One region of the Pseudoalteromonas sp. NSLLW218 genome, then DNA from elsewhere that is predicted to be linked to it. Evidence: predicted binding sites of a transcription regulator. Region 1 holds the regulator's gene; the other holds the start of a gene.
What was found. Region 1 encodes sigma-54, which starts transcription at its own class of promoters, with help from an activator protein. Its sites were predicted from a motif close to GTTGGCACGNNNNTNGNNT; they were not measured.
Positions count from the first base shown of each region.

Region 2: a site for sigma-54 is predicted at 4,248-4,266, ahead of I6E80_RS10205 (BON domain-containing protein). Genes of this name have one in related genera too.

Region 1 is NZ_JADYWO010000001.1:262,198-278,413, forward strand. It holds gene I6E80_RS01110 (PspA/IM30 family protein) at 1-232, shown strand, start outside; gene I6E80_RS01115 (PspC domain-containing protein) at 243-449, shown strand; gene I6E80_RS01120 (hypothetical protein) at 621-947, shown strand; gene I6E80_RS01125 (copper chaperone PCu(A)C) at 1,027-1,536, shown strand; gene I6E80_RS01130 (DUF2333 family protein) at 1,545-2,531, shown strand; gene I6E80_RS01135 (TIGR04219 family outer membrane beta-barrel protein) at 2,535-3,305, shown strand; gene I6E80_RS01140 (TIGR03899 family protein) at 3,339-4,226, opposite strand; gene I6E80_RS01145 (SRPBCC family protein) at 4,195-4,776, opposite strand; gene I6E80_RS01150 (EAL domain-containing protein) at 4,888-7,077, shown strand; gene I6E80_RS01155 (YgiQ family radical SAM protein) at 7,209-9,386, shown strand; gene I6E80_RS01160 (protein disulfide oxidoreductase) at 9,575-10,126, opposite strand; gene mgtE (magnesium transporter) at 10,183-11,541, opposite strand; gene I6E80_RS01170 (HPr family phosphocarrier protein) at 11,667-11,939, opposite strand; gene rapZ (RNase adapter RapZ) at 11,982-12,827, opposite strand; gene ptsN (PTS IIA-like nitrogen regulatory protein PtsN) at 12,846-13,298, opposite strand; gene hpf (ribosome hibernation promoting factor) at 13,303-13,590, opposite strand; gene I6E80_RS01190 (RNA polymerase factor sigma-54) at 13,617-15,116, opposite strand; gene lptB (LPS export ABC transporter ATP-binding protein) at 15,186-15,911, opposite strand; gene lptA (lipopolysaccharide transport periplasmic protein LptA) at 15,908-16,216, opposite strand, start outside.
Region 2 is NZ_JADYWO010000006.1:1,391-17,606, reverse strand. It holds gene tal (transaldolase) at 33-983, opposite strand; gene yaaA (peroxide stress protein YaaA) at 1,209-1,988, shown strand; gene I6E80_RS10215 (mechanosensitive ion channel family protein) at 2,110-3,057, shown strand; gene I6E80_RS10210 (hypothetical protein) at 3,191-3,442, opposite strand; gene I6E80_RS10205 (BON domain-containing protein) at 3,854-4,174, opposite strand; gene srmB (ATP-dependent RNA helicase SrmB) at 4,446-5,672, opposite strand; gene I6E80_RS10195 (tRNA1(Val) (adenine(37)-N6)-methyltransferase) at 5,748-6,446, shown strand; gene I6E80_RS10190 (DUF4153 domain-containing protein) at 6,508-8,217, shown strand; gene I6E80_RS10185 (DUF2147 domain-containing protein) at 8,382-8,828, shown strand; gene I6E80_RS10180 (YHS domain-containing (seleno)protein) at 8,968-9,435, shown strand; gene fldB (flavodoxin FldB) at 9,518-10,039, opposite strand; gene xerD (site-specific tyrosine recombinase XerD) at 10,134-11,060, shown strand; gene dsbC (bifunctional protein-disulfide isomerase/oxidoreductase DsbC) at 11,124-11,852, shown strand; gene recJ (single-stranded-DNA-specific exonuclease RecJ) at 11,934-13,655, shown strand; one part of gene prfB (peptide chain release factor 2) at 13,799-13,873, shown strand; one part of gene prfB (peptide chain release factor 2) at 13,875-14,897, shown strand; gene lysS (lysine--tRNA ligase) at 14,924-16,216, shown strand, end outside.

The DNA.
Region 1 (16,216 bases):
AAAGATAAGTACAACGTTACAAAGCGACAAAGTAGCTAATGCATTATCTCGGTTTGAGCAAGTTGAGCAACGTGTAGAAAGTATTGAAGCGCAAATAGAAGCGTATGAGTTAACCGACTCTGCAAATACGACTGCTGCACAAATTGAAGCCTTAGTTAAAAATGAAAAAATAGATGCTGAGCTAGCTCAGTTGAAAACAAGTTTAAAAACTGATTTAAAACAGACTGCTTAAGGAGAAGATTATGAACAGCTTTAATCGCCAACGTGGTTGGTATAAAGATACGTTAAATAAAAAAATATCAGGTGTATGTAGTGGTTTGGCGCATCGATTAGATTTTCCGGTGTGGGCAACGCGCTTAGTAACTATTTTATTATTTTTAAGTTTTCCGTTTGCAGTTGCTCTTGGTTATTTTATTGCGCATTGCTGCCTTGAAAATAAAGAGTATTAATACCAATAGGCATAAAAATTTGAACAATTTGACGAATTAAATCACTCTATAACGTTGTTGAAATTTATATGTATAACAACTAGATATAAAAACTTTTGCCTAGTTATAGCGCAATTTGCTTATCGTTAAATAAACCCCGTATATAAGCCGGTTGGTATAAGGAGAATTACTATGAAAGCTTTGGCAGTATGTGTAATTATCTATTTATTACTGTTTACTGATTTAATAGCGTTTGTGCATGTTGACTCTTGGCAGTTGCCGTTATGGATTGCTGATATTAGCTGGGCAGGGCTAGAGCTTGTAGGCGCTTTGGCCGCAATTGTTACTGTAGTTGCGGTAGTAGCTTTAATTACTATTGGATTAGTAGGTGCGGGTGTAGTGGCGTTAGCAGGGACTGTTTTAGCGCTTTTATTCGGATCTATAATGATTGCATGGCCGTTACTATTTGTTGCAGTGTTGTGTTGGCTTGTTGCCGGTAACAAAAAAGTAGCCTCTTAATCCTTAATTTGACTGACTATTATAGGTTAACTATGTTAAATTTAGCCTGTAATTTAAAGTTTTCATAAGGATAAGAATGATGACGAAACTATGTTTTTCGATGGCTTCTGCATTACTATTTAGTTTTTTTTCGTCATCGTTGGCGGCGCACTCAGGACATGAACATGCTTCTGATGTGGCTGTACTCGAAGTAGCTAACGCGCAAGTTAGAGAGTTTTTACCTGGCAGTACTTCAACTGTAGGTTACTTAACGCTTACTAATCACGGCGGAACAGCAGCAACTTTAACTAAGGCAACGCTTGATGGCTTGGGCCGTGTTGAAATACACGAGCACTCACATGTAGACGGCATGATGAAAATGCAACAAGTTAAATCGGTTGAAATTAAAGCTCATGAAAGTGTCAGTTTTCAACCTGGCGGTTATCATTTAATGGTATTTGAACCACAAGAGCCATTAAAAGTAGGGCAAGAACGTAAACTCACGCTATATTTTAGTGACGGTAATCGCTTGTTTACTAATGCTCAAGTCGTGTCGCTTGAAGCTCAAGCTAAACAGTCGAAACCTTCTACTCAACACGCTCACCATTAGGAGTACACATGTCGCAACATAAAGGAAAAATAGCAGGAATAGTTGTTTTACTGCTTATCATTTTTTACGCAATTGCTGTTTATTGGAGCACTGAACCTTCACGTTTTGACGTTGTTGCAAACGCTAAAGAGCAAGCGCAGCTTCGTAATGAAAAAATAGTAACGGGTTATGTAACTACTTCTACATTGATTACAGTAGCCAATACCTTACTCGATAAACCGGGTGGATACTTATCAAATGATGTAATACCGCCAAGTATTATTATGGATGATATGCCAGCGTGGGAATATGGTGCGCTAGAAATGGTACGTGATTTATCGCTTTCTATGCGAAAAGATTTTAGTCGTTCACAATCACAGTCTACTGAACATGAAGCACTTAAAAAGGCGCAGCCACAGTTTAATATAAGCTCTGAAGCATGGGCATGGCCAAGTGCTGAAGGTGAGTACCAAAAAGGTATTGACTACTTAATGGTATATCGAGGACAAATTGCTAACGAGCATGAGCGCGATAGCCAATTTTACGCACGAGCAGATAACTTACGTAGTTGGCTTAAAGAAGCTGAAAAACGTTTAGGTAGTTTAAGTCAGCGTTTAAGCGCCAGTGTAGGCCAAGAAAAAGTGAATACCGATTTAGCAGGTAATTCATCTAATAAACAAGCAACTCTTGCTCCACTACAACAACAAGTAAGAACGCCGTGGTTAGAAATTGACGACGTGTTTTACGAGTCGCGCGGTGCTACTTGGGCGTTACTACACTTTTTACAAGCGATAGAGTATGACTTTAATGATGTACTTGAAAAGAAAAATGCACGTGTAAGTTTACAACAAATCATACGTGAACTTGAGGCAACTCAAGAAACAGTATGGAGCCCACTTATTTTAAACGGGAATGGTTTTGGCTATGTTGCTAACCACTCTTTAGTTATGGCAAATTATATTTCTAGAGCCAATGCGGCTTTAATCGAACTTAGCGAACTACTAGCTCAAGGATAAAAAATGAAAAAGTATTGTTTAGCAGCAGCCCTTTCAATGGCATGTTTAGCACCAGCGGCGCAAGCTGACACCCTATTAGGTTTATATGTAGGTGTTGATGGATGGAAGTCAGATAACGATGGCCAATTTTCTTACAAAAATAATGCATCTCAAGATTTTGATTTTGAAGATGAGACTTTTGTAAGTTACTACGCGGCGCTTGAGCACCCAGTGCCACTAGTTCCAAATATTAAATTAAAGTATACAGAGCTTGAGCTAAATGGTTCAGCGCTGCTTACAGATACATTTAGCTTCAATGGTTCTGATTATGTTGTTGGTTCTACTGTAAATACGGTAAGTGATTTAACGCATATTGATTATATTTTTTATTATGAAATTTTTGATAATGACTTAATTTCAATAGATCTAGGTTTAAATGCTAAACAGTTTGACGGTGATATTGTTGTAAGTGGCACTACCCAAAATGGTGGTACTAACTTTACCGAAACCAAAGACTTCTCCGGTTTTGTTCCTCTTGCATACGGCCGTGCCGAAGCTGGCTTACCATTTACTGGTTTAAGTGTATTTTTTGAAGGTAGCTTTTTGGCTATTGACGATAGCAAAGTACAAGATTACCAAGTAGGCGTAGCGTGGGAACTTATTGATAACCTAGCAGTAGATGTTGCTGTTAAAGCCGGTTACCGCTCTATGGTATTAGAACTTGATGATGTAGATGATATTACTACTGATATTGATGCATCTGGCCCATTTGCGGGTATTCAGGTTCATTTTTAATTAGTATTTTCTAATTAAACAAAGCGTGGCATTTTATTTTATTGCGTGCCACGCTAAATCAAACTCTCCCTCTAGCGCATTATTAATCAACTGCTTATAGACCTTATTGACAGGGAAATTAATGAGTTTAGAAAGCTCATCACCTGTTTGCGTAAATTTGTAATAGCTTAATACCAAATCACTACTCTTTGCCTTTAACGTTACTTTTTGCGATAAAAATGAAAGGGTAAGCTCTTGCCCCGCTTTAAGCACTGCAGATTCAATTTCTTTTCTATACAGTAAATTAAGATCCATGAGCGTTAAAATATCAGGAAAGCTAATACCCGTTTTTCCTAAATTTAGAGATACTTTATTGCCTTTTCGTAGCAAATCAAACAAGGACGGTTTTTTGTAAAAGCCGAGTAATATAAAGTGGCTGTCGTCTTTTTCGTTATAGCCTGAGAGCGACACACATTTTTGCAAAGAGTCTGCTTCTCGCTGTGTCATATGTTTTAAAGTTTGTAGGCTTTTAATTGAAAACGTACCAGGATTAAGGGTTTCTCCCGTTAAAATTTTGGCCCATAAAATTTGCATTGACGCATTTGAGGTATCTTCACATAGGGCTATAAAGTGTTCTACCCAGTCAACATCGGGCTGTTTACTACTTGCTACATCAGGGCAAAATCCCATAGCCATTGCTAAAATTGATTCTATATTTTGTTGTTGTTTAATAAGTAATAAATCTTGGCGCTTTTGAGCACGAGCTAAAACAGAGTTTTCACTATTGATATGATAAAGTGGCTTAATTTGGCCCTTAATATCGTAACTCTGCTCGTTAGTAGGTAGTACACCGTTACTTCCTACTTTTGTTATAGGGTAACCAAGTAAGGATTCAATGATGTTGGCTAGATTAATTCTCGCCTGTGCTGTTTTGACTGTCATGACTGTGCATTATCCTTTGTGGATCACTAAGCTGTGCAACAGTTTGAAGGTTATTTAACCCCAGTGAAACTGTATTACTGAGTACGTACTCGCTTAAAATTGCAGTGTAACCAGATATTAAAGGAGCCGTTGTTTGACCTTTAATATTACATATTAACGTAACTATACCGTTTTGCTCGCTAAGGTTAAAAGTGCCTCTGATAATATGTTCAGCATTTAAAAGTATGTTGAAGCTGACTTTATTTTGGCTTACCGAAGTTATGATCATTTCACCATACCCCCATTTTCCTTTCCAAGACTGATGAGCTCCTAGGCCAGAACTGGGTTCGCCCAAAGTAAAACGTATGCTGGGGTCTACTTTTTCCCATGGAGACCATTTTTGCCATTGACTAAAGTCGGTGATAAGCGGCTTTATTACTTTAAGATTGGCATTAATTTCGATTGTTTTATTTACACTATAACTTTGAGGCAGTATTAGCCCTACCAGTGCCAATACCAATAGTAATAACAGCACGCATTTGATTAATATTTTTAATGGTTTAATAAGCACACCTTTTATTAGTTTTTCAAGTTGAAATACAACAACTTTTTATTAATCGACTATAGTATGAATTAGATTATAAACCAAAAATAATTTATAGATTGCTACTTAGGAGAGCGAATGTCGTCAGATCAAAACGATTTTTTATTTTTTGAACAAGATTTTGAAGACGATGCTGTTGTTGAGCAGACTAAGTTTTGGGATATTTTAATTGTTGATGACGAACCTGAGATTCATTCTGTAACAAAATTAGCTTTGTCTGGAGTTGAGTTTTTAGGGGCTGGTTTGCGATTTCACGATGCTTATTCGGGTGCAGAAGCAATAGAAGTGTTAGCTAAAAATAAAAATATTTCGGTTATTTTTTTAGATGTTGTTATGGAAACTGACGATGCCGGTTTGCAGGTTGTAAAAAGAGTGCGTGACGAATTAAATAATCAACATGTAAGAATTATTTTAAGAACAGGGCAAGCAGGCAATACACCAGAAGAAAAAGTAATACGAGAATACGACATAAATGATTATAAAACGAAAACAGAGCTTACTCGCTCTAAGTTATTAACTTCGCTTATAACGGCTATTCGCTCATACGAGCAGGTATGCCAGCTTGAATATCAAAGTGATGCGATGAACACGATTGTTTCAGCATCAAAGTCTATTTTAGGACTTACTGATATTAAGCAATTATGCAAAGAAGTCATCAAGCATATGAGTGTTATTTTAAAGTGCGCACCTAGAGGGCTTGTTTGTAGCAAGTTGGATGGCGATGACTTTATTCAAGTATTAGGTGGTTGTGGGCATTACGAAGGCTATTTTGGTGAAAAATTAATTAATGTTGATAGCAGAGTATTTGAACAAGTTGAGTCATGTTTTGCTTTGTCAAAGCACCAACATATAGATTCAAGTTCAACATTTATATTAAAAAGCAAACATCGAAAAGCGGCTTTATATATAGAGTGCGACCACACCCCCTTACAAGCACAGCTGCAATTTGCTGAAATTTTCTTAACTAATGTAAGTGTAGCACTTGATAACATAAGGCTATTTGTAAAGTTAAGAGATGCAGCTTATAAAGATGTGCTTACTGGTATTTCAAATCGTACTAACTTTATTGAACGGGTAGTGCATTATCAAAAGCCGCACGTTAATGATTATGTATTTGTATTACTTGATGTAGTTAACTTTGCAGATATTAATAATGGCTTAGGGCAAGAGGTCGGTAATAAAGTATTAATTGGTATTGTTCAAAGGCTAAAAGAAAATTACCAATCAGCTAAATTACTTTCACGTATTGGCGCAGATGTTTTTGGGTTTATTATTCGCCAAGACGAATTTGACTTAAAAAAATTGAATGAGCAACTAGGTATTCCATTTTACGCAGAAGAACATTTACTGCCTATCGACTTTAGAGTGGGCTTATGCCAACAACAAGACTTTCAAAGTAGTGGTATTGATACACTGAAAGTTGCTTATATCGCACTTAATCAAGCTAAAAAAGCAAAGCATAAAGAAGGCGTTTATTACAGTATTGATATGCAAGATAAAATGGCTTGGCGTTTAGGTATTATTAGGCAGCTACGTCATGACTTTGCTCGGAATAAGTTAGAGGTATGGTATCAACCCCAACTTGCACTAGATGATTTATCGCTAATTGGGTGTGAAGCATTATTACGCTGGCCGACAGGTGATGGCGTGTATATATCACCAGCTGTATTTGTACCACTTGCAGAGGATGCTGGCTTAATTGTCGATATAGGGCAGTGGGTATTAGAGCAAGCTTGCCAACAGCAAAAGCGCCTAGAAAATATGGGTACAGAAATTTGTATTGCGGTTAATGTGTCTGTTCCGCAGTTTAAAGTAAAAGGCTATGCACAAACTGTTAAAAATACATTGTTAAAATATGGTGTTAAGCCAAAGAACATAGAATTAGAAGTTACCGAGAGCGTAGTAATGGATGAGCTAGAAACTGTTATTAATACTCTAAGAGAGCTTAAAGAACTAGGGTTGGAAGTTGCTATTGATGACTTTGGCACTGGTTTTTCGTCGCTAAGCTATATTCAAAGTTTGCCCCTGGATAGATTAAAGATAGACCGCGCATTTATAAAGGGTTTACCAAACGATGATACAGGTGCTATTGCTGCTTTAGTTATATCACTTGGCGCTAAGTTGGGTTTAAAAACGATTGCTGAAGGGGTCGAAACACAAGCGCAAGCCCAGTTTTTAAAGAATTTAGGGTGTGATGAGGTACAAGGGTTTATGTATGCTAAACCCATGCCTGAGAATGAATTAATAGAATTTATAAATAAACGCTAAAAAAGATTAATTTATTATTTAAGCTAATGAACGATTTAGAATTTAAGGTGCGATATGCTTTGACTACTTTGTATATATAAACAATTTAGTAGGGTATAATTCGCGCCTTTTGTTATTCTACGGCCACAATTATGAGCACACTCAAAGCTAAGCGCGCCTTATTTTCATACCCTAAATATTGGGCTGAATGTTATGGCACCGCGCCATTTTTACCAACTACACGTGAAGAAATGGATGCACTTGGCTGGGATAGCTGCGACATAATAATAATTAGTGGTGACGCGTACGTTGATCATCCTAGCTTTGGTATGGCGGTAATTGGCCGTGTACTTGAAGCGCAAGGCTTTAGAGTGGGTATTATTGCCCAGCCCGCGTGGGACTCTAAAGATGCATTTATGGAGCTAGGCAGACCGAATTTATTTTTTGGTGTAACAGCTGGCAACATGGATTCGATGATCAATCGCTATACAGCTGAAAAGCGTATGCGCCACGATGATGCTTACACGCCAGATAACGTAGGTGGTAAACGTCCAGATCGCGCCGTAATGATTTACTCGCAAAAATGTCGTGAAGCATACAAAGGAATACCAATTGTTATTGGTGGTATTGAAGCGAGTCTTCGTCGTATTGCTCATTACGACTATTGGCAAGAAAAAGTACGTCGTAGTATTTTGTTTGATGCTAAAGCTGATATTTTAATTTACGGTAACGCAGAGCGTCCGTTAGTTGAAGTTGCGCATCGTATTGCCGCAGGCGAAACAATGGATACTATTCAAGATATTCGCGGCACGGCTGTTATTAGAAAAGAACCTTTACCAGGTTGGCGTGGTAGTGACTCTACCGCTATAGATAAAATTGGTAAAATTGATCCAATTCCAAATCCATACGGCGCTGATGATGTTGGCTGTAGCAAATCTGAATTTAAACAAGCGGGTATTGATTTAAAGGCGGAAGCTGCAAAACCAATCATGGTTCAGCCTGCGCGACCTAAACCGTGGGAAAAAACTTACGTTAAGTTACCTGCTTATGAGCAAGTAAGTGTTAACAAACCTCTATACGCCCACGCTTCGCGTATTTTACATCAAGAAACAAACCCTGGTTGTGCAAGAGCGCTGTTTCAGCGACACGGCGATCGCTCTATTTGGGTAAACCCGCCTGCATACCCATTAGAAACACATGAGATGGACGCTGTGTTTGGTTTACCGTATCAGCGAATTCCTCACCCAAGTTACGGCGACTCTAAAATTCCTGCTTACGACATGATAAAAACATCGGTAAATATTATGCGCGGTTGTTTTGGTGGTTGTTCGTTTTGCTCAATTACGGAGCATGAAGGGCGTATTATTCAAAGTCGTTCGCAAGAATCTATTATTGAAGAAATTGAACAGATTAGAGATAAAGTACCTGGCTTTACTGGTGTGATTTCTGATTTAGGTGGCCCAACGGCAAATATGTATAAACTGCGTTGTACGAGTAAAAAAGCAGAAAGTACCTGTAGACGCTTATCATGTGTGTACCCTGAGATTTGTAAGCACATGGATACCGACCATACGCCAACAATAGACTTATATAAAAAAGCACGTGAAGTTAAGGGTATTAAAAAGGTTTTGATTGCTTCTGGTGTACGTTATGACCTAGCTGTACGCGACCCTCGTTACGTTAAAGAATTAGTAACGCATCATGTGGGCGGCTACTTAAAAATAGCGCCGGAGCATACAGAGGATGGTCCATTATCAAAAATGATGAAACCAGGTATGGGCGCGTATGATCAATTTAAAGAATTATTTGATAAGTACTCTAAAGAAGCAGGTAAAAAGCAGTATTTAATTCCTTACTTTATATCAGCTCATCCAGGTACAAAAGACGAAGACATGGTAAACATGGCTTTATGGCTTAAATCAAACGACTTTAAGCTTGATCAGGTACAAAATTTTTACCCGTCACCGATGGCTAATGCAACGACTATTTACCATACAGAGATGAACTCTTTACGTAATATAAAAAACAATACAGAAGTTGTTCCAGTACCTAAAGGTGCTCGCCAACGTAGATTACATAAAGCTATTTTACGCTACCATGATGCAGCAGGTTGGCCGATGATACGCGAAGCACTGCGTAAAATGGGTAAAGCTAATTTAATTGGTAAAGGGCCTAACTGTTTAGTGCCTGAAGAAGGGCGTGATGAAAAAGCAGGTAAAGGTCGCAGTAAAGGCGGACGTCCGGCACTAACGCGACATACCGGTTTTAGCCAATTTAAAAAAGCAAACACTAAACCAAAAGTAGGCGGTAATCGTCAAAGTACACGTTAGTAATCTAATCTATTAATATCTAGCGTAATTAGTTTAATTACGCTAAGGATTTTTAAGCCTCTTTAGTACGTAAATTAAGTAAACCTTGCTCTTTATTGGCTATATTATTGTAGGTAATAAAGAGCGAGCTTTCAGAAACTCCCCTTAAGATTGGCGTATTTAGAGCCTATATACTTCTAGTTAGTTTTTTAAAACGTTGATGATAACCACAAACGTAATTTAAGAGACCATAACGGCTGAATGCCTGTTAGCCCTTGCGTCATTTTATTATCTTTTAAGATTATATAAGATGGCGTGACTTGCCCTTGCCAATCGGCAAATATCTCACCGTGTTGATCGTTGACAGTGGTAAAACTGTAGCCATGATCATTTAGATACTCATGTAGTTTTTGATCCGAGCCTGATTTTATTGCGATGCTCACGACAGGGTAGTTATTCTCGTTTGCGAGTTCGTTTATGGCAGGGGAGGTAATACTACAAATAGGGCACCAAGTTCCCCAAAAATAGACAAGTGTTGGTTTGTCTTGGCTCATTGCTGCTAAATCAATGTTTTGCCCTTTATAATCGATTAATTGTAATTGAGGATTTGCAGGCATGACCGGTTGCCTCCACCAATTAACAGCGTTATAAATTACGAAAAATATAGAGCCATATATCAATACACTTTTTAATATTGATAGCCCTTTTTGTTTTGGCGTTTTTTTAGGTGTGTCTTTTTTATTTTTGGTATCCGTTGTCATAGCTGCAGCTTTACCCTAAGTGTTTTTTACTTTAGTTATTTGCAAAAGTTTCTAATTTAAACCAGCAACCAAGTAGCAGTACCTAAAAAGGCGAATATACCCACAATATCTGTCACCGTGGTTAGCACTACACTCCCTGCAAGTGCTGGGTCTATATTCATTCTCTTAAGAATAATAGGGATACTCGCACCAGCAACACCTGCCACCACTAAGTTCATAAACATAGCGAAGGCGAGTACGCCACCAAGCATAAAGTCCCACTGCCATAGTGCTATAACACCTGCTATTAACAACGACCACAAAACACCGTTTAACGCGCCAATAGCAAGCTCTTTCATCATCAAGAAACGTTGGTTTGTTTGATTTATATGACCTACCGCAATACCACGAATAACAAGCGTTAATGATTGGCTGCCTGCAACACCACCCATAGAAGGGACAATACCGTTAAGTACAGCTAAAATAGGTAAAACATCTAAAGTTCCTTCAAAAAAGCTAGCTACAAAAGCAGCTGCAAGTGCAGTTAGTAAGTTGACACCTAACCAAACTGAGCGTTTTTTAGAGCTTTTTAGTACTGGTGCAAAGGTATCTTCTTCATCATCAAGACCGGCTAAACTTAGTAAGCTATGCTCCGCATCTTCTCTTATTACGTCAACAATATCATCGATAGTGACACGACCAAGGAGCTGATCGTTATCATCAACTACGGGGGCCGATATCCAATTATGACGTTCAAATAATTGCGCGACTTCACTTTCATCCATAGAGATTGGGATAGACTCACAATCTTCATCCATTAAATCGCGAACAATTTTTTCTGGCGGGTTAGTTAATAATGTACTGAGTGATAAAGCGCCTATAAAGCAGTTATGCTTATCAACAACATACAAGTCATCGGTACCTTCTGGTAACTCACCGCGTAGCCTAATATACCTAAGTACAACATCAAGCGTAACGTCGGGGCGAATGGTCACCGTATCGGTGTTCATTAGCGCGCCAGCAGAGCGCTCTTGATACGAAAGTGCTTGTGTTGCACGTTCACGGTCTTGAATGTCCATCGCGCTAACAACGTCTTTATAAACGGTGTCTGGCAGACTACGTAATACTTCACCTAAGTCATCGTGGCCCATATCCTCTGTTGCGGCTGCAATGTGCTTAGGTTCCATCTGGGCAATAATGCCTAAACGAACATCTTCTGATAGTTCTTCAAGAACATCGCCTTGCACATCAGGATCAACCAACTGCCAGAGGAGTCGGCGAATTTTATGGGGGGATGATTCTAATAATAATGCGGTATCACAAGGAGCTGTTTTTGCGAGCATGCGCCTAACTTGAACAAATTGACCACTATTGAGTGACTTAGTCACCTGTTTTAGTTGCTGTAGTGGGTAATCTTGTTCAAAAGCTTCAGGCATTGGCGTCCTTTATAAATTTTTATATTACTTTATGGGGAGAGGTGAGTTAACTGGCGTCACTAACCGTATTTATATATCTGTTTTAGTTGAGGCGTTAGTAATGCGAGCATTATTTTTATAACTGTTTATTCTTGCTCATTAAAACGTTGTGCTATTAACTCTCCAACAGCATGTAAAGCTTGCTCAGAATCCGGGCCTTTGCATACAACTTTTACTTCTTTGCCTTGGCTACTTTCAAGTAACATTAGTGCAAGTACGCTATCGCCCGCGGCTTCTTTATCATCTTGAAATAATGTGATTGTCGCATCAAATTGTACTGCTAACTGCGCAAGCACAGTAGCTGCTCTAGCGTGTAAGCCTAATTTGTTTTTTATTAAAAAAGTGTCTTCACAGTGCATAACTTACTCTACCTAAGCTGAACAGGTGATTATTCAGCTCTATTATTTTTCTTGTTCACGATGGCGAATTTTTACATTGGGATGTGTCATTGCAAAACTTTCACCGATAGTTTGCGCTAAATATACAGAGCGATGTTGTCCGCCTGTACACCCAATAGCAATGGTTAAATAACTGCGGTTATTTCGCTCTAAGTGCGGTAACCACGTTTGTACAAATGTTTGAATTTGCCATGTGAATTTTTGTACTATGCTGTGATTGGCCAAATAATCTTTAACGGGTTGATCTAACCCATTTAAAGGTTTTAATTCAGGTTCCCAGTGTGGATTTGGTAAAAAACGCGCATCAAATACATAGTCTGCTTCTTTTGGTATACCGTGTTTAAAACCAAACGATTCAAACGTGACAATTAGTTGCTTATCTTTTTTACCTAAAATCTTTTCACGAATAGATTCAGCAAGCTGGTGAACGCTTAAATCAGTTGTGTCTATCATAAAGTCGGCGCGGGTGATTAATACATCAAGTAATTCTTTTTCTTTTTTGATGGCTAAATCAAGAGGCAGCGAGTCAATTGATAGTGGGTGTAACCTGCGTGTTTCTGAAAAGCGTTTTATCAACGTTTGATCGTCGCTATCTAAATAAAATAACGTAGGATTTGCAAAGCCTGGTAAGTATTCAAGAATATCGTTAAATTCATCTTGCTCTTTAGGGATGTTTCGCACATCAATGCTAACAGCAATTTTATCGTAGCTATCAGACACACTGCGAACTAATGAAGGAAGCAAGTTAACTGGAATATTATCTACGCAATAATAGCCTAAATCTTCTACAACGCGTAAAGCAACCGACTTTCCAGAACCAGAACGGCCGCTTATGATAATTAACTCCATTTAACACCCTTTATAAAACTATGATTGATCGACAATAACTTGGTAAAGCTCAGCATCTGATTTTGCACAGCGTAACTGTTTACAAAAATCTTTGTTGTTTAGTTTATCAGCAATGGTTGCGAGAGTCTTTAAGTGCTGTTGGTTATCGCCATCTGGTACGATGAGTGCGACAAAAATATCAACAGGACGATTATCTATTGCATCAAAATTTATTGGAGTTTCGCTAACGAGTACTAAAGCTAAAGGCTCTTCTGCACCGCTCATTCGACCATGAGGAATGGCAATGCCACGGCCAATACCTGTACTACCCAGTTTCTCTCTACTCATTAAAGCAGTAAGGATATCCTGTTGCGGTAAATACGGAAGTTTGTCGTGAGCAAGTTCGCTAATGAACTCTAAAATCCTTTTTTTGCTATTAAAAAGGACCGCAGCTTTGCTGCAGTCCTGGCATATAAGTGAGCTTAATTTCATCATATTAGTGTCGAGCAAGCTTCTCTTTGTGTTTAATCACTTGTCGATCGAGCTTGTCGATCAACGAGTCAATGGCGGCATACATATCTTGATGTTCCGTAGATGCAAATAGCTCAGCACCACTTACATGTATTGTGGCTTCTGCTTTTTGATTTAATTTTTCTACATCGAGAATGACATGAACATTATTAATATGATCAGAGTGTCTTTCTAGCTTCGCAAATTTGGTATTAATATAGTCTCTTAGTGAATCGGTTAATTCTACGTGACGACCAGTTAAGTTTAGTTGCATAAGCATTACCCTCTTTTTTTTGCGTCTTAGATCAAGCTTTTACGTTGATTTGACGGTGGAATAGCCAGAGATTCGCGGTATTTTGCGATTGTACGTCTTGCTACTTTAATTCCTTGCTCAGCCAATATATCCGCTATTTTACTATCACTCAATGGTTTTGCTGAGTTTTCTGCAGCGATTAATTTGCGGATAAGTGCACGAATTGCTGTAGATGAACATTCACCACCGTTTTCGGTGCTTACATGGCTTGAGAAAAAGTATTTAAGCTCAAATATACCACGGGGTGTATGCATATACTTTTGAGTTGTTACGCGCGAAATTGTTGATTCGTGCATTTCTACCATTTCAGCAACATCATTTAAAACCATCGGTTTCATTGCTTCAGGGCCGTGTTCAAAAAAGCCTTGTTGTTGCTTAACAATACAATTAGTTACTTTTAATAGCGTGTCGTTTCTACTTTCTAAGCTTTTAATAAACCATTTAGCTTCTTGTAAATGCGAGCGAATAAACTGGCTGTCACCACTGGATTTTACAGTGCGAGACATTGCAGCGTATTGGCTATTAACACGAATTTTAGGCATGCTATCTGGGTTTAACTCAACAACCCAGCGGCCTTTAATTTTTTTAACTGACACGTCTGGAATAACATACTCAGATTCTTCTCTTACAATAGTATCTGCTGGCTTAGGACTAAGAGTATGGATTAATGTCATTACTTCTTTAAGCTCTTCTTCTTTGAGCTTGGTTTTCTTCATTAATGTACGATAGTCACGAGCAGCTAATAAATCAATATGCTCGGTTAAAATCATTTTTGTTTCATTAATGTAAGGTGTTTCTTTATCAAACTGGTTAAGCTGAATACACAAACACTCTTGTAAACTACGTGCAGCAATACCAACAGGATCAAACAGTTGGATGCGCTTTAATACAGCTTCAATTTCATCAAGTTCGACTTCGTTATCATCTTCGTTTTCTTGATTAAAGCTTTCTAAAATCTCTTCGCAGCTTAGTGTTAAAATACCTGAATCATCAACTGCTTCTACGATGGCAATAGCAATAGCTTCGTCTGTAGGGCTAAATGGCGTTAATTGTAACTGCCACATTAAATACTCATGGAGCGTCTCTGTAGAGGCACCTTGATAAATTGATTCATCTTCAGGCATTGGACCCGATGATGCTGCAGGAGCGGCACTCATGTACTCATCCCAGCTAACATCCATAGCCATGTCGTCACTTAGCGTGTCTTTCGCAAGTGCTTCACCACTATCTTGTTCGTATTCGCTTGGAGCATCATCGGCAGATGCGCTAACAGTTATGTCATCGGTATCAGCTTTTTGCTCGTTTTTGCCAGCAGCATCTTCTGAGTAGTCTTGTTCTTCAACCTCTAATAGCGGGTTGCTGTCGAGAGCTTCTTGTATTTCTTGCTGGAGATCCAATGTACTGAGTTGCAACAAACGAATAGCTTGTTGCAGCTGTGGAGTCATTGTAAGTTGCTGGCCCATGCGCAGCTGTAGTGATTGCCTCATGTATCTCTAACAATCCTTTTATGTTGTTATAATTAATACTAGCAGATGCTTAAAGACATGGCGTAAATGTTACAGCCTAAATTGCTCGCCTAAGTAAACATCGCGTACTGTTTTATCATTTAATACGTGTTCTGGAGTACCTGATGCAATCAGCTCCCCATGAGAAACAATGTAGGCTTTTTCACAAACATCAAGGGTTTCTCTTACGTTATGGTCGGTAATTAATACTCCAATCCCACGATTTTTAAGATGTTCTATTATTTTCTTTATATCTAATACTGAAATTGGATCAACACCAGCGAACGGTTCATCCAGTAATATAAATTTAGGATCTGCTGCCAGCGCACGTGCTATTTCAACACGACGACGTTCGCCACCTGATAATGCCATACCTTGGCTATCACGAATGTGTTGTATGCTAAATTCATCTAACAATTTATCGAGAGTGTCTTCTCTAGCTTGTTTATTTAACTCTTTGCGCGTTTCTAAAATTGCCATTAAGTTTTGATAAACAGTTAGCTTTCTGAAAATTGAAGACTCTTGCGGTAAGTAGCCTATGCCTAATCTAGCACGACTATGCATAGGTAAAAGAGTAATATCGTTATCATCTATCGATATTTTACCTTTATCGCTGGGCACAAGACCTACAATCATATAAAACGTGGTTGTTTTGCCTGCGCCGTTAGGGCCAAGTAAGCCAACAATACTGCCAGCTTTTACTTCAAGGCCAACGTTTTTTACAACTTCACGGCCTTTATAGCTCTTTGCTAATAGTTCTGCTTTTAATGTGCTCATGGTTGACCTTTGTCGCTTTTTTTACTTTTTTTAGTTTCAATGGGTACTAAAATTGTATGAACGCGGTCAGTTGAGTTTTCATCTTTTTCGGCACTGATTAGCTGTTGCTCAATGTCGTAGGTAATGCTTTTAGCATTTATTTTTTGTCCTGCTTGCGATACCTGTGCATTACCAACAAGCGTTAAAAAACGCTTAGATACATCGTAACGTACTTCGTCAGCACTGGCGCTCATAGTCGTGCCGTCTGATTGCTTCTCTTCAAAGTGGGCAGGGCTACCAGTGGCAATTAATAATTGCTTATTATC
Region 2 (16,216 bases), on a different contig from region 1:
TTGCGACGTTTTTAAAACACGATTATAGCAAATTACATTGCTTTAAAGCGCGCCTCTAGTTGTTCTTGTGCATCAGCAAAAGAGCGAATACCTTCAGCTAGTTTTTCAGTAGCCATAGCATCTTGGTTATGTAACCAACGGAACTGTGCTTCTGTTAATGGCTCTGGTTTTGGCTCTTGTGGAACATCGCTTTCAAGCAAATATTCTTGTGCGCCTTCAAGGTTACCTAAATCTTCTAAAAGATTAGGGCTAATAGTTAGCTTGTCACAACCAGTAAGTGCAATAATTTCGCCTGTATTACGGAAACTTGCACCCATCACAACTGTTTTGTAGTCATGGCGTTTGTAAAATTCAAAAATGCTGCGTACAGACTGAACACCTGGATCTTGTAGCGGATCGGTTGGTTTTTCCATACCGTTAGCAACGTGCCAATCTAAAATACGGCCAACAAATGGCGAAATTAGAAATACGTTTGCATCGGCACACGCGCGAGCTTGGGCATCGCTAAATAATAAAGTAAGGTTACATTTAGTCCCTTCTTTTTCTAGTTGCTCAGCGGCTTTAATACCTTCCCATGTAGACGCTACTTTAATTAAAATTTTGTCTTTGCTTACACCTTCTTTTTCGTAAAGGCTAAGTAGGGTATGTGCTTTATCAATCGTAGCTTGCGTATTAAACGAAAGGCGTGCATCTACTTCAGTCGAAATATAACCAGGTACAATAGCGCTAATTTCTTTACCTAGTAATACAGCAAAGTAATCACATGCTAGTTCAAGTTGTTTAGCAGGCTCTTGCTCGGTTTCTTTTGCGTAGCTCCAAGCTTTATTTAGGTAAGGCTTATATGCTTCAATCTCGCTCGCTTTTAATAAAAGCGACGGGTTTGTAGTTGCATCTTCTGGTTGATGCTTTTTAATAGCTTCAATATCACCAGTGTCGGCTACGATAGATGAATGTTGTTTTAGCCTTTGTAGAGCTGAAGTCATTTGCTTTCCTCATTCCAAGCAAGTTAAAAGAAAAATCTAATCACTCTTAATATATCTAATCCATACTGCAACAGTGTGACAATGCTTGATAGGTCTTATGTCCTGATCAATAAAAAAAACGGCTATGCATGGATTTTAAGAGAGGATTTATTTAAACAAAACGTGCTTTTCGTTTCATTTAATGTTGAAATTGACACTAAATAAATTACAAGTCAATAGCTAACTATGATCACTGTTATTTCACCTGCAAAAAATCTTGATTACGAAACGCCACCCGCAACAGACAAGTTCACTCAGCCTGAATTACTAGAGCACAGCGAAGAGCTCATGAAAGTATGCCGTGAACTAACACCAGCGCAAATTGGCAGTTTAATGAAAATTAGCGATAAGCTTTCTGGGCTTAACGCAGCACGCTTTAGTGAGTGGGCGCAGCCGTTTACACAAAGTAATGCCAAACAAGCCGCACTTGCCTTTAACGGCGATGTATACGGCGGTTTAGATGCAAGTACACTAACGGCAACTGAGCTTGATTACGCACAAAACCATTTACGTATACTCTCGGGTTTATACGGCTTATTAAAACCACTTGATTTAATGCAAGCTTACCGTCTTGAAATGGGCACTAAGCTTGAAAACTCACGTGGTAAAAACTTATATGAGTTTTGGGGCAGCGTAATAGCGAATAAACTAAACGACGTATTAAAAGCACAAGACGCACAATACTTAGTTAACCTTGCTTCAAATGAATACTTTAAAGCGGTTGATAAAAAAGCGCTTAATGCACAAATTATTACCCCACACTTTAAAGACTGTAAAAACGGTCAATATAAAGTTATTAGCTTTTACGCTAAAAAAGCACGCGGCATGATGGCGCGCTACATTATCGAAAATAAAGTAACGCAGTTAAGCCAACTTAAAGAGTTTACGGTAGCAGGTTATTACTTTAGCCCAGAGGCAACAGCTAAAGAGCTTGAGCCTGTATTTATGCGCGACGAACAAAATTAGGTTTATAAGCTTAAATAAAAAATTTAAAAGCCATGCATTGCATGGCTTTTTTGATGTTGGCGTTATATTTGCAATCTCATCTAATATTAATGAGAACACTAATTAAATAGGTGCAAATAAAATGATCAGCATTCCGTCAATTGACGAAGCCGAAAAACTAATAGAAGAAAAGCTCGGAGGGTGGTTTGATGTTGTAATAAGCCATATCCCTAATTTTATAGTTGCGATACTGATCGCAATTGTGTTTTCAATATTGGCGCGCTTTGCTGGCAAGCTGATGAAAAACATATTACGCCGCTCACTCGACTCAACACAAATTGCCGACTTAATGGCGTCAATTTTTAAAGTTATTGTGTTGTGTATAGGTTTATTTATAGCGCTCGATTTTGTTGGGCTAAAAGGCACTGTTACCTCGCTACTTGCTGGTGCAGGTATTGTGGGTTTAGCCATTGGTTTTGCGTTTCAAGACATGACCGAAAACCTAATTGCTGGTATAGCAATGGGTGTACGTAAGCCATTTAAAACAGGTGACGTAATAGAAACCGATGATGTGTTTGGTTCAATACATTCTATAAACCTACGTAACACGCTAATAGAGAGCTTTTACGGGCAGTTAATACTGGTACCAAACAAAGTATTATTTAGAAACGTACTAAAAAACTACACCACTTTAGGTGTTAGGCGCATAGAGGTACCCGTAGGTATTTCGTACGGCGACGACATAGAAAAAGCAAAAGACGTCATCGTCGAAAAAATAAATGAATTTGACTTCGTAATACGCAAAGACGAAACCGCAGTATACGCCGAAGGTTTTGGTGACAGCAGCATTAACTTACTGGTATGGTTTTGGATTAAATACCCAGGCGAGCCTGACTTTATGACGGTACGCCACAAAGGTGTTGTTGCCGTTAAGCAGGCACTTGATGAAGCTGATATTAGTATTCCATTCCCAATTCGTACTTTAGATTTTGGTATTAAAGGCGGCGAAAAACTCGATGCCATGATAAGCGATAAAATAAGCCAGCAATCATCAAATAAAGACGGTACTGACTCTGACCAAATTGAGTAATTTAGTTAAAACTCATTAGGCAAAAGCATTGGGAAATAGTTACTTACCAACAGCGCATTTTTACAGAGTAAAATTGCGCTGTTGGTTTTTATAAACGGATTATTAGCCAAAAGTTAAATACCTAGTGTTATGTCTATTGAATATCAATGCTGATCAGTTCTTTGACTATAGGAGTGTTTAATAAGTAAAAGTAGTGTTTATCCACCGACTTCTTTACTACCTTTGCAGCATACTTTGGAATAGCACCCCCATCTATTTCAATAACTAAATCATCCTCTTTCAGTCCCGCTCGATCGGCTGAAGAACCTGTGTAAACCTTTACAAAATTAACTGAGTTTATTTCAAGGCTAAAAATCAGAGATAGCCACGCTAGCATCAAATCCAAATCACTCTTCTTCAGCATTACAAAAACTGAATATAAACAATAGTGTAAAAATTAGGGTGTCATTTTTAGCTTCTTTTTACGCATAACAAGTTCGTAGAGTTGCGCGCTTATATTTATAAGTTAAACAGTAACCAAACGATCTGTTGGTTCAATTGTTTAGATAGCTGTACTAAAACGAGGATGGTGACTAATGCTGATGTAACTTGTTCTATTAGCCAAGCCAGTAGTATGTTTGGTATTAGTGGGGCTATCGCTTTGGTGGGAGGAATAATTGCATTACATAGGTTTTATTTTATCTTTGTACTCAACAGCTAAACTCGCCTTAAACAGGGTATAAAAAAGCGCAGCTTGTGTTGGAGTAACAAGCCGCGCTTATGAATTAGTTATACAAATAAGTTTATGTGGTGCGTATTAAATAACGCTAATTTTATTACGAATGATTTTTACGCCATCCATATTTTCTAAAAACTTTTGAGCTAGTGCGCGCTGAAAACCAGTTTGTGCTTCACCATATAAATCTACTTCACCATTTTTTACCTGCACACGAATATCACTTAACGCTAGGTTAGGATTAGTTCGTAGGGTGTTGGTGATAGCTTGTTGTAAGTTAGGTTGAGTGGCTACACTGCTTACTACGGCCATGTTGGTTGCTGCACTTACCTTTGTAGCGCAAGCTAATAAAAATAAACAACAAAATGATACTAAAGCGATAGTTAACTTGAAGCGGTTCATAACTTAATCCTTACATTACGGTGAATAGTGCAGCCACAATATGGAAATTCCATCGGCTAGGTTATCTTTGTAGTTACAATTTCGGTGCCAATATTAACGCTATGAAATATAAGGGGATTTTATTAAGTGGGAATTCAGGTGGGCAAAAATTACATTTAAATGAGTATGAGTTACATGCTTGGGTTACATATGTAACAGGTACAAGTGACAGAGCTATAAAGCTTGCATTAAAAAGCCGACAAAAGCCGGCTTAGTATAAAAATGTTTTAGGTTACTTTTTCTTTTTAACCTTAGCCTTTTTCTTGGCTTTCATTTTTACTGGATCTTTACGCTTTTTAGCAGGTGGCTTAGCTTCTTTATGCTGTGGCTCGACACCTCTAATTACACGGCGTTTTAATTTTTGTTCAACGTAGCGCTCTACTTTATATAAAATACCAATATCGTGTGCTTCAACTAGCGATATTGCTATCCCTTTTTTACCAGCACGGCCAGTACGACCAATACGGTGTACATATACGTCGGCAGTACGCGGCATATCAAAGTTAATAACGTGGCTGATATCAGATACGTCAATACCACGTGCAGCTACGTCGGTAGCAACTAATATGCTTGTTTTGCCACTGTGGAAGTTTTCCATGGCTTTCATACGTTTGTCTTGTGGCATTTCGCCGCGTAACCACGCTGCTTTTACATCGTTAGTTGTAAGTTCGCCAATCAATGTTTCTAAGCGTTCGCGAGTTTTAACAAACACAATCGCTTTAGTTACGTCAGGATTTTTTAGCGTATTAACTAATAATTCAAGTTTGTGATGATAATCGTCGGCTAAATGTACCCATTGGTGAATTTTAGCCTTTTCTTTACGTGACGATTCGGCTTCTAATAGAGCTGGGTCGTTTAATGTTTTTTCAGCAAACCTTTCTACGCTGTCACCTTCAAGTGTTGCTGAGAATAAAAAACATTGGCGACGATTTTTAGCTTCGTCACAAATACGGCTCATTTCCTTTTTAAAACCCATATCTAACATGCGATCTGCTTCATCAATAATAAGCATTTCTACATGTTCAGCATGAAAGTTTTCGGTTTCTAGGTATTCCATTAATCGACCTGGTGTGGCGATTAAAATATCGTTATTTTTTTCAAAAATTTCTTTATGCGTGCCGTAGTTAATACCGCCTGTTACTACACCAATTTTTAGGTGTGTGCGTTTAGCTAGCAGTTCACATTGTTCATGAATTTGATAAGCCAGCTCACGAGTTGGGGTCATAACGAGTACGCGCGCAAAACCAGGGTCACGACGTGGGAAATCCAGTAAGTACTGAATAGCCGGAATTAAAAATGCCGCTGTTTTACCTGTACCAGTAGGCGCAGATGCTAAAATATCGCGCCCCTGTAGTGCTTCAGGAATAGCTTGTTGTTGAATGCTGGTTGGCGTCTCGTAGCCCATTTTATTAATGGCATCGAGTAGCTTGTTATCAAGATCAAATTCAGAAAATTGCATAGAGTGTCTAAAATAAGGGACAATTACCCTGATTATACGCGCTATGCTGCGCTTGGTGAATGAAAAGGTGAAAAAATGTCTGGTTTTGTATTTAAACAATTTAAAGTTGAACACGACCACTGTGCAATGAAAGTTTCTACCGATGGCATTTTGCTTGGTGCATGGGCTAATTTAAGCGGCGTAAAGTCATTACTTGATATAGGCACCGGCACCGGCTTACTAGCACTAATGTGTAAGCAGCGCAGTAATGAGCTTGATATAACTGCGGTAGAAATTGACGAAAGCGCCTATACCCAAGCATTACAAAATGTAGCTAATAGTCCGTGGCCAACTATAAGTATTACGCACCAAACTATTCAGCGCTTTAGTAGTGAAGTTAAATTTGACGTGGTTATCTCTAATCCACCGTATTTTAATCACAGTTTAAAAGGCGATAATGCTGCGCGTAATGCCGCACGCCATACCGACGGATTAAGTTTTGAAGAGTTAATTAATGCCTTTAAACATTTAAGCCATAGTGGTTCCCGCTTTAGCTTAATACTCCCAAGCGTTGAAGGCGCATTATTTATTGAGCTTGCTATTCAAAATGGGCTTTATTTAAATACTCACTGCCAAGTAAAAGCCACGCCCAACAAAGATATTAGCCGCAGTTTAATGACATTTAGCTACGTAAAAAGCGATATAGAATCATCAATCCTATGTATTAGAAACTTAGATAATACCTACACTGCTGATTATATAGCCCTGTGCAAAGCATTTTATTTGAAAATGTGAAGCAATTGTAAAATAGGAACGAATAACGCAAACTGACTAAAACCTATTGTTGAGAACAGATATGGATAGTCAGTTACCAAAATCCTTTATAATTATACTTGCCGTAGTACAGGCTATTGCTCTTACCCTTTTATATAGCAGTATAGAAAATAATGTGTGGCCAGCAACAAGCCCTACATGGTTAGTCTCACTTATTACATTTTCTATGAGCTTTCCTTTATTAATGCTAATGACCGTTAATAAAAATAATATAAAAACGTCGTTACTTTTAATCCTTCCTTTTTCCTTGTTGTTATCTTTACTGGGTGCGTATGCAGGCTTTCAGCAAGAGCCTCAAGAGTACGTAAGTAATAGCAATTTAATATCCGTTTTTATTTTTACTAGTTTAATAGCTGGCTTTAAAGGCCTTATGTACATTCAACAATTTGGTAGTTCAGAAAATGTTAGCTACAGTCGTTTGTTTAAGCTCTCTTGGCGTAATTTTATAATTTTTGGAGAATGCTGGCTGTTCGTACTTATTTTTTGGGGAATACTAAATTTAGGTGCGGCTTTATTTGATATTTTAGATATAAATTTTTTCTCTGAGCTACTAAGAGATGAATGGTTTTGGATCCCAACCTTAACGCTCGCATTTGCCTTTGCGAGTATCATATTTAGAAAGCTTTTGAACATTGAAGATAATATCGCTTTTTTACTACAAACTTTAATTAAGTTTTTATTGCCTGTTTTATCAGTTATTTCTCTCGGTTTTTTAGCAACACTTCCTTTTACCGGACTCAATAAATTATGGGAGACCGGAAGTGGCAGTTTATTAGTAATGTGGCTGCAGGTGCTCACGTTGTTTTTTGTTAACACTGTTTATAAAGATGACTCATCAGTTCGCCCTTATCACATGCTCTTGCACCGACTCGTTTTTATAAGCGTTGCGTTACTTCCAGTTTATAGTGTTATTTCTGCCTATGGAATTTACTTACGGGTAGAGCAGCATGGGCTAACAGTAGATCGTTGTTGGGGCATTTTGATTTGGTTTTTATTGGCGTGTTTTTCGTTTAGTTATCTTGTTGGAATTATAACAAAGCGAGACAATTGGCTAGAGCCGCTTAGCAAAATAAATATTGTGATGGGGTGGGTGGTGCTCGTTAGTATGCTTGCTGTTAACTCCCCTTTATTAAATTTTCAAAGCTTATCTACAAACAGCCAAATAGCGCGTTTAGATGCAGATAAAGTAACAATAGAAAAGTTTGACTATTACTATTTTGAGTACAGCTTAGGACGCCAAGGTTATTTAGCTATGCAGTTATTAAAACAGAAAATTGAAACGAGTCACCCAGAGCAATACGCTATCATCGATAGGATGTATGTAAATAATGAGTTTGCTTTAACGCTTGAACACACAGTCGGTGATTTTATTGAGCGCAGTGTATTTTGGCCATCACAAGCGCTAATACCTCAAGGTTTAATAGAGGCAGTATTTTCTGAACAACATTTTTACGATCGTAACTCTTTAAAAGAACATACTTACTATTTCATTGGCATGGATTTGAACAAGGATGATGAACTCGATTTTATAGTGATTGACGAAAGTAATGAAAATATAGCCGCATATTTCTGGTTATTCGACATGGGTAAGTGGCGATCAAGGTATATGAATGTCGAAAATCCTGAAGAGATTAGATACCTTAAAAGCATGATTGATAATAACGAATTATCTTTAGTTGAGCCTGAATATTCAAATCTAAAAATAGGGGATGTTGTTTTTAAAGTGAGGTAATGCGTAACTTTTTTTATGCGACTGCCCCTTAAACCTAAACTAATGATTATTAGTTTAGGTTTTTTGCTTTTGGTTTTTTATTTTATGTACAGCGCTTTAATAGTGTGTTTATAAATCACCTGATATGATTTAGCTATTAGCCACTTAATTTAAAAGGCAACACAATGAAAAAGTTAAATAAATTAGCAGTACTTAGCACGTTAGCAGCCACCATTTTTGCAAGCCAAGGTGTGTTTGCTACTATTACGCCTGTAGGCCTTTGGAAAACGATTGATGAGGATACAAACCAAGCTAAGTCGTATGTACGTATTACCCAAACCAACGGTGTATTAAGCGGCAAAGTTGAAACCATTCTTAACCCTGCAAAACAAAATGATATATGTAGTAAATGCGATGATGAGTTAAAAGATCAGCCTATTTTAGGAATGACTATAATCACCGATGTCAAAGCACAAGATGATGGCGTTTGGGGAGACGGTGAAATACTCGATCCAACAAATGGTAAAACCTACACTTTACAACTAACTCCGCAAGATGAAGGTAAAAAGCTCGAAGTACGAGGCTACATTGGCTTTTTTTACCGTAATCAATATTGGTTAAAAGTAGAGTAAGTTTTACTGTTTATTTATTTACTAAACGTTAAATAATTAAGTATTAACTGAAATCATTTTTGCGCTTTGCCTTTCTTACTCACTAAGCCAGCTATATTTAATTGGCATTCAATTTTGAGTAAATAATAAAGGAAAAAAGATGATTAAGTACATAGTTGCTTTAATAATGCTTAGCGCACTGTTAATAAGCGGTGGGGCAAATGCAAAGGATGATGCTGTAAATACGGGTTGGTTTAATAACACGGCTATTAAAGGGTACGACAGCGTTGCTTATTTTACGCAAAATAAAGCCGTTAAAGGTAGCGACAAATATACGTTTAGTTATTTAGGTGCTGACTGGCATTTTTCGAGTGAAGAAAACAAAACGACATTTGCAGAAAACCCAAAGCGTTATGCACCGCAATACGGTGGCTGGTGCGCTTATGCAATGGCTGATGAGGGTAATGCCGTAGGGATAGACCCTGAAGCATTTTATATTCACGAAGATAAGCTTTACTTAAATTATAGCGAAAGCGTGCAGCAAAAATGGTTAAGTAATTTACTGCCTTATATCGTTATGGCTGATGGGTACTACCCACAAACAACCAATGTGATGACGTTTCAATAAATTGATTTATATTAATTAAAAAGCCCGCAGCTAAACTAGTTGTGGGCTTTTTACTTTTTATTTGTCGGTATTGATAAGTGAATTAAAGCGTTTCGCCGTATTCAGTCATTACCTGTTCAACCCATGTTGCAATGCGGTCGTCGCTTAGCTCGTATTGACTATCTTCGTCTAATGCGAGTCCTACAAACTGTTTACCATCAGGCGTTAATGCTTTTGAAGCTTCAAACTCGTAGCTACTGTCGTTTGGCCAAAAACCAAGTTGAGTAAATGTTTGCGTATTTATTTCGTCGTGTAGCATGCCTAGTGCATCTTGAAACCACTGCCCGTAACCTTGCTGATCGCCCATGCCAAATAAAGCAATGGTTTTACCATTTAGGTTTACGTCGGCTATGTCGTCCCACTTTGACTCCCAGTCTTCTTGTATTTCACCAAAGTCCCATGTTGAAATACCAAAGATGATAAAGTCGTACTGCTCTGCATTTTTTAGTGGCTCGTCTTTAATATTGTGCAGGGTAACTATATCGGCACCAATAATGTCGCGAATCTTTTCTGCTGCCATTTCGGTGTAGCACGTAGTAGAACCAAAAAATAAACCAATTTGCATCGTATTTATCACTGTGTAATTGCCTGATATGATAGGCTCAAGTTTACCGTAAGGTATTTTTAATTGATACCTTAGCAAAGCATGAGAGCATAATGTGACAACGCTATCTGACGATTCTTTTGAAAATAACAGCAGTATGAGCAGTAATAGCGACTACCTAGAAACCTTTTTAGATAGCCTGTACTTAGAACAAGGCGTAAGCGAAAACACATTAAGTGCTTATCGCAGTGATTTAGACAAGTTTTGCCTATTTTTAAAAGGCGAAAATTTAATGACGGTAACAGGGCTTGATGTTGAAAGTTACTTAGCGCATCGAGTCGATTTAGGCTTAAAACCACGCAGTACTGCACGTAGTATTAGTGCGCTAAAGCGTTTTTATCAGTACTTTGTGCGCGAAAAACTAATTAGCGACACCCCCATGCTAAATATTTCTCAGCCAAAAGCAGGGCAGTCGTTACCTAAAACACTCTCAGAAGCTGAAGTTGAGGCATTATTAAATGCGCCTAACACCGAAGAAGCGATGGGACTGCGCGATAAGGCCATGCTAGAGCTACTTTATGCAACGGGTTTGCGTGTAAGTGAGCTTGTTGGACTGCGCATGGAGCAAATTAATTTGCGCCAAGCAGTGGTGTTTGTAAAAGGTAAAGGTAATAAAGAGCGGTTAGTACCACTGGGTGAAGAGGCCATGTATTGGCTTGAGCAATTTTTAAAGGGTGGTCGTGCGCAAATGATAAAACATGCCACCGATTTTGTGTTCCCATCTAAACGCGGAGTAGGCATGACGCGACAAACCTTTTGGCATAGAATTAAACACTATGCTATTTTGGCAGCAGTTGAGTCTCCTTTATCGCCCCATACTATGCGCCATGCTTTTGCTACGCACTTATTAAATCATGGGGCAGATTTACGTGTGGTACAAATGATGTTGGGCCATAGCGATTTATCAACGACGCAAATTTATACCCATGTTGCCAATGAACGGTTAAAGTCGGTACACGCAGAGCATCATCCGCGTGCGTAAGTTTGAAAGTAAATATCATTAAGCCGGTCAATATATTAAGTATTTTTAGGATAGAGAGAAGTTATGAAAAAATTAATGTTAGCAGGTGCCATGTTGTGCACAAGTATTAGTGCATTTGCAAATGGCGTTGCTGTAACACCAGATGCTAATGATCCTATTATTACTAAATTTGCCGAGCTTGGTGTAACTGTAAAGCAAATTAATCCAAGTCCAGTAGCTGGTTTAAAAGAATTGATCACTAATAAAGGCGTGCTCTATGCAAGTCCAGATGGTCAATTTTTAATGCAAGGTACGTTAATTGATTTAAATAATCGTAATAACCTAACAGAGCAAGCATTAAATGGCGTGCGTGTTGAAGGTATTAAAGAATACGAAGAATCGATGATTGTGTACAAAGCGCCAAACGAAAAACACAGTATTACTGTATTTACCGATATTAGCTGTGGTTACTGTCGTAAATTACACCGCGAGTTAGACGATTTACTTGATGCGGGTATTACCGTTAAGTACTTAGCGTTTCCACGTGGTGGCTTACAAGGTTCAGGTTACGCAGATTTAATGAACGTATGGTGTGCACGCGATCAGCAAGAAGCACTAACAGAAGCTAAATCGGGCACAAGCACTAAAGTAGTTGCAGGCTGTAGCGCACCGGTTGCAGAGCATTACCAATTAGGTCAAAGCTTTGGTATTAGCGGCACACCCGCTATTATTTTAGAAGATGGTACGATGATCCCTGGTTACCAGCCAGCAGCAGCATTAAAAGCAGCATTAGAAGCTAACAAAGCGTCGTAATTAAACGCTTAGTTATTATTAAAAAGGCCTTAATGGCCTTTTTTTGTCTTTTTAATACGACTCAATAAGTTAAAACCCTGCATGAAAAAACTAATCATTGCGCGTGAAAACGTTGACGACTCGCATCTGCCGAGTAATTTACACCCTGTAATTAAACAAATTTATGCTAACCGCAATGTATTCAATGCCGAAGAGCTAAATAACAGCGTAGCTACGCTCCACGACTTTAAATTGTTTAAAGACATCGACAAAGCCAGCGACTTATTAATTGAAGCATTAAAAGCGCAAAGCCAAATATTAATAGTTGGCGACTTTGATGCCGATGGCGCAACAAGCACTACAACTTTAATGCAAGGCCTTGAGATGTTTGGCTTTAAGCATTTAGATTACTTAATTCCTGACAGGTTTAGCTTAGGTTATGGCTTAAGCCCCGCGCTTGCAGAGCAAATAGTACAAATAAAACCTGATTTAGTGATCACCGTAGATAACGGCATATCGTGTATTGCCGGTATTGATATTTTAAAAGCGGTTGGCATAAAAGTGCTGGTAACAGATCACCACTTACAAGGTGAGCAGCTGCCAAATGCCGATGCAATAGTAAACCCAAACAGGCATGAATGTGATTTTCCGTCTAAATCCATTGCAGGCGTTGGCGTTGCTTTTTACTTGTTAATAGCACTGAGAAGCGTAATGCGGGACTTAGGTTATTTTGAGCAGCAACCGCCGCCTAATTTAGCTAACTTACTCGACATTGTAGCGCTTGGTACGGTTGCTGACGTGGTCGCACTTGATGCGAACAACCGTACGTTAGTGCATCAAGGTTTAGCACGTATTCGCAGTGGTAAAACACGCCCTGGTATTACCGCGCTTATTGAAGTGGCTAACCGCAATGCTGCGCGCTTAAGTGCAAGCGACTTTGGTTTTTCGCTTGCGCCGCGTTTGAATGCAGCAGGGCGATTAGACGACATGAGTTTGGGTATAGCGTGCTTGCTTAGCACCGATATAAACCAAGCGCGTAGTATAGCGGGCGAGCTCGATAGCTTAAACTTTGCAAGGCGCGAAATAGAACAAGGCATGCAATTTGAGGCGCAAGCCGTGCTTGATAGGCTCGCATTTAGCGATGATAACATTCCTGATGCTATTTGTTTGTTTCAAGACGATTGGCATCAAGGTGTTATTGGTATTTTGGCTGGTCGCCTAAAAGAAAAATACCACCGCCCAACCGTTATATTTGCTGGTGGCGAAAACGGTGAGATTAAAGGCTCGTGCCGCTCTATTGAAGGGCTACACATGCGCGATTTACTCGAAGGACTTAATACCGCCGACCCGCATTTAATTAATAAATTTGGTGGTCACGCAATGGCCGCCGGTTTAAGTATTAACGAGCAACACTTTAACGACTTTAAAAAAGCGTTTGATGCCGCAGTTAGCGCGCAACTAAGTGAAGAAAGTAAACGCTGCATTGTGTTTACCGACGGCGAGCTGCCAAACGACTGCTTTACAATGGATTTTGCCCAGCTATTAAAGCAATCGGGCCCGTGGGGTCAGCAATTTCCTGAGCCGGTGTTTGAGCATACCTTTGAAGTAATACAGCAGCGCATAGTAGGCGAAAAGCATTTAAAGCTCGTGTTAAAGCACCAATCTGGTCGATTAGTTGACGCCATTGCTTTTGGTATTGATATAAAAGAGTGGCCAGATACTGAGGCGAAGTTTGTAAAAGTAGCGTATCAGCTCGATATAAATGAGTTTAGAGGTAAATTTACGCTGCAATTAATAGTTAGAGAGCTTGAAAAAGTGCATTAAAAAATATGTAATATCATGCATAAAATGCTAATAAAGCGCGCGGTTTTTTGTTAAAATCGGGCGTTTTTATCATTTGACGATAATTTATTGCGAAAATCCCATTTAAAGGGGCGCAATTACCTAGCCATTTTGGAGTGATGTACATGTTTGAAGTGAATCCTGTGATTAATCAAATCAAGGAAATTCGCGAACGTACTGAATTGCTTCGGGGGTACCTTTGACTACGCTCTTAAACAAGAACGCTTAGAAGAAGTTAACGCCGAGCTTGAAGATTCAGCCGTATGGAATGAGCCTGAACGCGCACAAGCGCTTGGCCGTGAAAAATCAGCATTAGAAGCGGTTGTTGAAACAATCGACAACCTAGTAGCCGGTACTGACGACGTTGAAGGCTTACTTGAGCTAGCTGTAGAAGCTGAAGACGAAGATACCTTTGTTGAAGCGCAAACTGAGCTTGCTGATTTAAACGGACAGTTAGAAGGTTTAGAGTTTCGTCGTATGTTTTCGGGTCCTCATGACTCAAACGATGCTTACCTTGATTTACAATCAGGTTCTGGCGGTACTGAAGCACAAGACTGGTGTAATATTTTACTTCGTATGTATTTACGTTGGGGCGAGGCTAAAGGCTTTAAAGTTGAGCTAGTTGAAGCGACCGACGGTGATGTTGCCGGTATTAAAGGCGCAACTGTCCGCTTTGTTGGCGAATACGCTTACGGTTGGCTACGTACCGAAACTGGTGTGCACCGTTTAGTACGTAAAAGCCCATTTGACTCAAGTGGTCGTCGTCATACTTCATTTGCTTCTGCGTTTGTATACCCAGAAGTTGACGATAACATTGAAATTGATATGAATCCGTCAGACTTACGTATAGACGTTTACCGTGCATCGGGCGCGGGTGGTCAGCACGTTAACACCACCGAATCGGCGGTTCGTATTACTCACGTACCAACAAATACCGTAGTGCAGTGTCAAAACGAGCGTTCACAGCATAAAAATAAAGCCCAAGCGATGAAGCAGTTAAAAGCTAAATTATTTGAGCTTGAGCTACAACAGCAAAATGCTGAAAAACAAACGCAAGAAGACGCTAAATCTGATATTGGTTGGGGTAGTCAAATTCGTTCATACGTACTTGATGACGCACGCATTAAAGATTTACGTACAGGCGTTGAAAACCGCAATACCCAATCGGTACTTGACGGTAACTTAGATAAATTTATTGAAGCCAGCCTTAAATCTGGCCTATAACCACCAAGCTAATAAAGAGCTAAAAAATGACTGATAAAATCCAAGACGAAAACAAGTTAATCGCTGAGCGTCGCGGCAAGTTAGACGCTATACGCGAAAATTGCCCAGCCAACGGTCATCCAAACCAATTCCGTCGTGAGCATTACACGGCTGATTTGCAAGCCCAGTTTGGTGATAAGAGCAAAGAAGAATTAGTAGAGATGCAAGAAGTTGTGTCTATCGCTGGCCGTATTTTAGCAAAGCGTGGACCGTTTTTTGTAATTCAAGACATGAAAGGTCGCGTACAAGCGTATGCATCTAAAGATGTTCAAAAAGATCTTAAAGAAAAATATGGTCAGCTAGACACTGGCGATATTATTGGTGTTAAAGGCGCATTAAATAAATCGGGTAAAGGCGATTTATACGTAGAAATGACTGAGTACCAATTATTAACTAAGTCACTTCGTCCGTTGCCTGAAAAATTCCATGGCTTATCAGATCAAGAAACAAAGTACCGCCAACGTTACGTTGATTTAATTACTAACGAAGCAACGCGCGAAACATTCCGCATCCGTTCACAAGTAGTTGAAGGCATTCGTCGCTTTTTAGCAGACCGTGACTTTATGGAAGTAGAAACACCAATGCTACAGGTTATACCTGGCGGTGCATCTGCGCGTCCGTTTGTAACTCACCATAACGCGCTTGATATCGACATGTACTTACGTATAGCGCCTGAGCTTTACTTAAAGCGCTTAGTGGTAGGTGGTTTTGACCGTGTATTCGAAATTAACCGTAACTTCCGTAACGAAGGGTTATCTACGCGTCACAATCCAGAATTCACAATGATTGAATTTTACCAAGCATACGCTGATTACATCGACCTGATGAACATCACCGAAGACATGCTTCGTACGGTTGCAGAAAACGTACTAGGTAGTGCAGTTGTAGTTAATACAACTAAAGACGAAAACGGCGAAGTAATTGACTCAGTTGAATACGACTTTGGCCAACCGTTTACACGTTTAAGCATGGCGGACGCAATATTAAAATATAACCCTGAGTTTGATGCTGCGGTATTTAACGACCCAGAAAACCACTTTGACGAATTAAAAGCGTACGCTAAACAAGTACACGTTAAAATTCCTGAAAACTGTGTTTGGGGCCCAGGTAAGTTCTTGTGTGAAATATTTGAAGAAACAGCAGAACACATGCTTATTCAACCTACGTTTATTACTGGCTACCCGTGGGAAGTTTCTCCACTTGCACGCCGTAACGACGAAAATGCATTTGTTACCGACCGTTTTGAATTTTTTGTTGGCGGTCGTGAACTTGCAAATGGT